Regions from separate parts of the Halomonas sp. AOP27-A1-41 genome, predicted to be linked through region 2. Evidence: predicted binding sites of a transcription regulator. Region 2 holds the regulator's gene; the other holds the start of a gene.

Region 1 (3,420 bases), on a different contig from region 2:
TCAGCGAACCGGCTGGCAGGATGAACTTTGTCTCGCCATTCGTCTGGATGACGCCCGCTGGATAGTTATCTACCTGGGATTGTTGGCGGAGAGTGGCGGGTTTTCTTCCTCCGATGCCCACTACCTTGAGCTGTATATTGAGCTGCTGGCCGCGCTGTGCCGCAAACAGTGGGGCAATAATCCGCTGTATCTTTCTGAGCCTTTGCAGCCCGATCAGCCGATTAGCCAGCACATTCACCAGGCCATTGGCAGCTTTGGGCAGGCGCATTTAACCCACCGTGAACAGCAGGTGGCTGCCTTGATGGTGCAGGGCCTGGATTCCGAAGAGATTGCCGAGCGCCTGCAGATCACCCAAGGTACGGTCAAGAATCACCGCAAACGTATTTACGCCCAGCTGGGTGTGGCGTCGTTAAGCGAGCTCTTTGGCCTGTTTATCAATCATGCCATTACCTCACTGCCCGTCACCCAATCCTGATTTCTATCCCTTTAGGGATATCGCGGATTGCGCCGCCAACTTTTAGCCTATGACCATCTTCTCTAATGGCTAAAAAGGCGAGCATGATGACTGTACAGGGATTGCTTCACGACCTTGAACGGCGTGGTTTGATTGCGCAGACAACTCACCTGGATGAGCTTCAGGCTCTGCTCGAATCACCGCAGACCGTTTACTGCGGTTTTGACCCCACGGCGGGCAGCCTGCATATCGGGCACTTGGTGCCCTTATTGATGCTCAAACGCTTTCAGGATGCCGGCCACCAAGGTGTGGCGTTGGTCGGGGGGGCCACCGGCTTGATTGGTGACCCCAGCTTCAAGGCGGCGGAGCGTTCGCTTAACTCTCCCGAAACGGTTGAGGGCTGGGTTAACGCCTTAAGCGAACAGATTTATTGGTTGATGGCCCCACACCTCGACGCGCCTTTGAAAGCCGTTAATAACGCAGAGTGGATTGGCCATATTAACGTGATCGACTTCTTTCGCGATGTGGGCAAACACTTCTCGATGAATGCGATGGTTAACCGTGAATCCGTTCGTCAGCGTCTTGAACGGCCTGACCAGGGCATGTCGTTTACTGAATTCAGCTATGCGCTGCTGCAATCCTATGACTTTGCCCACCTCAACAAGATGTTGGGCTGCCGGTTACAAGTGGGTGGCAACGACCAGTGGGGCAATATCGTCAGTGGTATCGACCTCACACGCCGCCTGAACGGCGAGCAGGTGTTCGGTATGACGCTGCCGTTGATCACCAAATCCGACGGTACCAAATTCGGTAAAACGGAAAGTGGTACGGTATGGCTCGGCCCGGAACAGACCTCGCCTTACCAGTTTTACCAGTTCTGGTTGAATACGGATGATGCTGACGTTTACCGTTTTTTACGCTATTACACGTTCATGGATTGCGATCACATCGACGCAATCGAAGCAGAAGACAAGCAGGCCGCTGGCAAGCCCCAAGCGCAGCGTGTACTTGCTGAAACCATTACCCGCTTTGTGCATGGCGAGGAGGGGCTGGCTGCTGCTCAGCGTATTTCCCAGGCACTGTTCAGTGGTGAAGTAGCTGCGCTCTCATGTAGTGAGCTACAGCAACTTGAACTTGATGGGCTACGCTGCCAAGACGTAGCGTTTGGACAGACGCTGGAAGAAGCTATGGTGGCAAGCGAACTCGCCTCATCCAGGCGGCAAGCCCGTGAATTGATTGACCAGAACGCTGTACGTATCAACGGCGAGCGCGCCGAGCAAGGGCAGCTAAGTCAAGCATTCGCGCTTTTTGACCAATACTGGATCGTACAAAAAGGGAAAAAGCACTTTCGATTGTTCAAGCGTGGGTAACTTACATGGGGTGCCGCTTCCAGGAAGTAGCGGTATTCGCTTGATGTTGCCCACTGTGAACAATCTCTCTTCGCTCCAACACCGTTCGCTCTAACACGATAGTGCCACGCCGTTGTCACGCCTATGTCACTTATAGACGCCACTCTTTGCAGGAGTGGGTGGGTTATACGTGCGTTCTTCCTTCCAAGAGGGTGTGGCAATGGCCGAAAATATCAATAGTGCTGTGCAAGAGGTCTTACCAAGCCAGGGTAGAAGAATAAAAGTCCGGCGCAAGGGCACGCTAAGGCAGTGGCTCACGCTTGCATTGCTGGTGTATTTCCTAATCTGTGCCGTATCCATCATAGGTAATGGCTTTAAGATTGCCGCGGGCGGCCATGCCGCTCAGTTGTTTGAATTTGCCACCAACCCCTTTGTTGGTTTGATGATTGGGATTGTCGCGACGGCCCTGATACAGTCATCTTCAACCGTTACTTCCGTTATCGTGGCGTTTGTGGCGGGTGGCCTGCCTGTCGCTACGGCGGTGCCCATGATCATGGGCGCCAATATTGGTACTACTGTCACCAATACATTGGTAAGCCTTGGCCATGTACGTGATAAAGCCGAGTTTAGGCGCGCGTTCTCTGCCGCAACAGTGCATGACTTTTTTAACTTGCTGGCCGTGGCGATTTTTCTGCCCATTGAGCTTATTTTTCATCCGCTTGAAAAGCTGTCGAACGCTACGGCGTTTCTGTTTTACGGTGATGCCGATCTTTCCATGGGTAGTATTAATATTGTTGGGATGGCAACAAAGCCGATTACCTCTTCGGTTGAAAGTGTCGCCATGAACCTGCCCACGATTGCCGGTGGCGTTGCCATGATTATTTTTGGCATTGCCGTGATCTTTTTAGCGATTCGTTATATCGGCGCACTGCTGAGAGTACTGATGGTAGGGCAGGCAAAAAACATTATGCATAACGCCATTGGACGTGGCCCCGTCGCCGGTATTGCTTCTGGTGCTGTGGTGACGTTTTTAGTCCAGTCTTCCTCTACCACCACAAGCTTAATGGTGCCGTTAGCTGGGTCAGGCGCATTCTCTTTACGTCAGATTTACCCTTTCACATTAGGCACCAATATTGGCACGACGTTTACCGCGCTACTTGCGGCCACCGCAATCACTGGGGCAACTGCCATACTGGCACTGGAAATCGCACTGGTTCACCTCTTCTTTAATTTATTTGCGGTTGTGGTGATTTTTGGCCTACCGTTTTTAAGACCACTGCCTGTTAAAGGTGCCGAGTGGCTAGGCCGTGTCGCCTCAGAAAGAAAAGCACTCGCCGCTGCTTGGGTATTAGGCGTATTTATCGCCGTGCCAGCTATCCTGATTGCGCTCACCACGCTGTTTTGAGGAAACGACCATGACCCATCAACACGAGCTAGTGTCAACATCGACCGCTGAGCTCAAGGCTATGCTGGATGACTCTTCCGAGCTCATTGAAGAAATAAGAGAAGAAATTGCACAAAGAGAAGCGCAAGAGCGCGAACTAGAACCTTTCGATACGCTGATTAAAGAAGCACGACCCAAAATGAACGAAATTCGTAGTTTCTTTACGTTAGTGC
Region 2 (3,420 bases):
AACCATTCCGTGTTCGCCTGCTGCGCCAAGGCGCCGGCGTGCCTCTGCATGATGAAGCGCAGGCGTTGGGGATTGAGCTTCGTCGCTATGCCTGGTTAAGGGAGGTCGCCCTGTGCGTGGGTGATAACCCTTGGGTGGTCGCACGTTCGGTTGCCCCCTTAACACAGCTAAAAGGCCAGCGATTGGAGCAACTTGGTGAGCGCTCGCTGGGCAGTTGGCTGTTTCGCCAGCCAGATTTAGTACGCGGCCCTCTTGAAGCTACGAGCGGTGCGCCACGCTTTGCCTTCCCTCAGGTTGCTGGCGTGAAAAGTCGTTGGGGGCGGCGCTCAGTGTTTCAACATGGTGGGTTATCGCTACTTGTACAAGAGTACTTTTTATCCACCATGGCAGATGACCTTCGTTTGTCTTCGCGGTAGGCTTGCTCGGCATCTCTTCTTTACGTGAGGTAGGCATGGATCGTTCTTTGTTGCGGCCAGTCGGATGGGCGCGAGTCGCTGATTTTTTACACTTAATGCGCCTGGACCGCCCCATTGGTACCTGGCTATTGATGTGGCCTACCTTATGGGCGCTTTGGGTGGCTACAAACGGGGTGCCTGGTCGCAACGTGCTGCTTATTTTTGTGGCAGGTGTTTATGTTATGCGCGCTGCTGGCTGCGTTGTGAATGATTACGCTGACCGCCATGTTGATGGCCACGTTAAGCGCACGAAACATCGTCCACTGGCGACGGGGCGAATCAGTGAAACCGAAGCCCAACTGCTGTTTATTGGGCTGGTCACTATTGCGTTTGTGTTAGTGCTGCTGACCAACTGGTTTACGGTGCTGCTGTCGATTGGTGGCGTGATCCTGGCGTTTATCTACCCCTTTATGAAGCGTTACACCCATCTTCCTCAGGTGGTGCTGGGGGCGGCTTTTTCGTGGGCAATCCCCATGGCGTTTGGGGCGGTGCTGGGCTATGTACCTGTGGAAGCCTGGTTGCTGTTTTTTGCGAACGTACTGTGGACGGTTGCCTACGATACCCAATACGCCATGGTCGACCGTGACGACGACCTGAAAATTGGTATTAAATCAACGGCGGTGCTGTTTGGTAGTGCAGACCGCTTGATGATTGGATTACTGCAACTGGCGACGTTGGTGCTGTTAGCCTTTGTGGGTGTTCGTGTGGGGCTGGGTGGTTTTTTCTGGCTGGGCCTTGCCGGTATGGCGGCCACCTTTATTCATCAACAGCGCCTGATTCGGCATCGTGAACGCGACCCGTGTTTTCAGGCTTTTTTGAATAATTACTGGTCAGGGCTGCTGGTTTTTGCCGGCATTGCGCTAAGTTGGTGGCCAGTGGCCGGGCCGCTCTAGCAAAGCGTGATTAGCGCCTGTCATTCGTTCTTGTTATTGGCTATTGTCATATAAGTGTCATCAAGTCATGGTGTTATTGTCACTGAGATGTCATTGAATTACCTTTCATTGAGCACCGTGAGGCCCTGGAATGACCGCCAAGACCGTTTTGATTGTCGATGATGAAGCACCTATTCGCGAAATGATCGCAGTGGCGCTGGAAATGGCTGACTATCGTGTGCTTGAAGCGGATAACGCCCAGGATGCCCACGCGTTAGTCGTTGACCATCAGCCTGACTTACTGCTTCTGGATTGGATGATGCCAGGTACCAGTGGTATTGAGTTGGCGCGACGCCTTAAGCGTGAAGAAGCCACCGCCGAAATGCCGATTATTATGCTCACCGCCAAGGGTGAGGAAGACAATAAGATTCAAGGCCTTGAGGCGGGCGCGGACGACTATATCACCAAACCCTTCTCGCCCCGTGAGTTGGTCGCGCGCTTGAAAGCCGTATTGCGACGCACCACCCCGCGTGGCGTAGAAGACCCCATTGAAATTAACGGCCTTCTACTCGACCCCGTCAGCCACCGTGTTAGTGCGCATGGCAAGGCGCTGGAAATGGGACCCACTGAATATCGCCTGCTGCAGTTCTTTATGACCCACCAGGAGCGAGCCTATACGCGCAGCCAACTGCTGGACCAGGTATGGGGCGGCAATGTGTATGTTGAAGAACGCACAGTGGATGTACATATTCGGCGCTTGCGTAAGGCGCTAGGCGATGTGCATCAAAACCTGATTCAGACGGTACGGGGTACCGGTTATCGTTTCTCAGCCCGGGTGTAACTGTGCGCCTATGGAGCCGTGAGCTTTGGCGTATTGCCTGGTTAGCGACCATAGGTGTTTGCCTGGGGTGGCTGCTAGGCTCAGCGGGCCTTGGCTTGGCAGCCGGGTTGGCCGTTTGTCTTTTTTACCATTTACGCCAGTTGCGCGTACTCTTTCAATGGTTAACCCTTAATCCTCATAACGAGCCCCCGGCTGCGGGTGGCATGTGGGGGGATTTGCTTGATCGTCTTTACCGCTACCAAAAAAGCCAGCGCATTACACAAGGTCGATTGCGGTCTACGCTTGCGCGTATCCAAGAATCCTCAGAGGCCATGCGCGACAGCGTGGTAATGCTCGACCGCCACGGTGATTTGGAGTGGTGGAACAGTGCAGCGACGGATATGCTGGGCCTACAAACCGCGCACGATCGTGGCCAGCACATTACCAATTTGTTGCGTGACCCACGCTTTATCAGCTACTTCAACGCCCGCGATTACAGCGAACCGCTTACGCTGACCTCACCCATTGATGAGCGCAGCATCCTGCAATACCAAATTACCTTATATGGCGACGATGAGCGTCTGGTGATGGCGCGGGATATCACTCGTTTGCACCGTCTTGAGGAGATGCGCAGAGACTTTGTGGCCAACGTCTCCCATGAGCTGCGTACGCCGCTAACCGTTCTTTCTGGCTACCTCGAAACCTATGGTGACTTGGCTGAGCAGCTTCCGCCTCGTTTGGGCCGGGGGATCGAGCAAATGCAGGACCAAACGCAGCGCATGCAAAATCTGGTTAACGACCTGCTACTTTTGTCACGCTTGGAAATTGATCAAGGCGGGCAAGACCATCAGGCGCTGTCGGTTGAGCAATTGCTTAATAGCGTCTGCCAGGATGCATTGGCGCTATCGCACCGTAAGCATGTTGTCCGTGTTGCTATTGAAAGTGATGTCCAGCTCATAGGGAGCGAGCAGGAAATACGTAGCGCCATTTCTAACCTGGCCTTCAATGCGGTGCGATATACCCCAGAGGGTAGCCAAATTATACTGCGCTGGGCGCCCATGGAAGATGGAAGCGCATGCATAGAAGTAGAAGATGATGGAGAGGGCATCGATCCTGTCCACCTCCCCAGGCTGACGGAGCGCTTTTATCGGGTTGATAAAGGCCGAAGTACCGCGACAGGCGGTACTGGGCTTGGTCTTGCCATCGTTAAGCATATCCTGCTGCGCCATGATGCTCAGCTTCAGGTTGAATCGCATCCTGGAGAAGGTTCGCT

What was found. The regulator PhoB, encoded in region 2, activates phosphate uptake and scavenging genes when phosphate is short. The targets are predictions, from matches to a motif close to TGTCATANNNNTGTCANA.
Region 1: the regulator PhoB is predicted to act here: its motif matches at 1,938-1,955, upstream of ACT3TC_RS14180 (Na/Pi symporter).

What each region holds. Positions count from the first base shown of each region.
Region 1 covers NZ_JBQSXT010000023.1:50,558-53,977, forward strand. The annotation lists gene ACT3TC_RS14170 (helix-turn-helix domain-containing protein) at 1-475, shown strand, start outside; gene tyrS (tyrosine--tRNA ligase) at 562-1,824, shown strand; gene ACT3TC_RS14180 (Na/Pi symporter) at 1,994-3,208, shown strand; gene ACT3TC_RS14185 (hypothetical protein) at 3,219-3,420, shown strand, end outside.
Region 2 covers NZ_JBQSXT010000007.1:90,581-94,000, reverse strand. The annotation lists gene ACT3TC_RS06920 (chorismate--pyruvate lyase family protein) at 1-416, shown strand, start outside; gene ubiA (4-hydroxybenzoate octaprenyltransferase) at 452-1,348, shown strand; gene phoB (phosphate regulon transcriptional regulator PhoB) at 1,479-2,168, shown strand; gene phoR (phosphate regulon sensor histidine kinase PhoR) at 2,171-3,420, shown strand, end outside.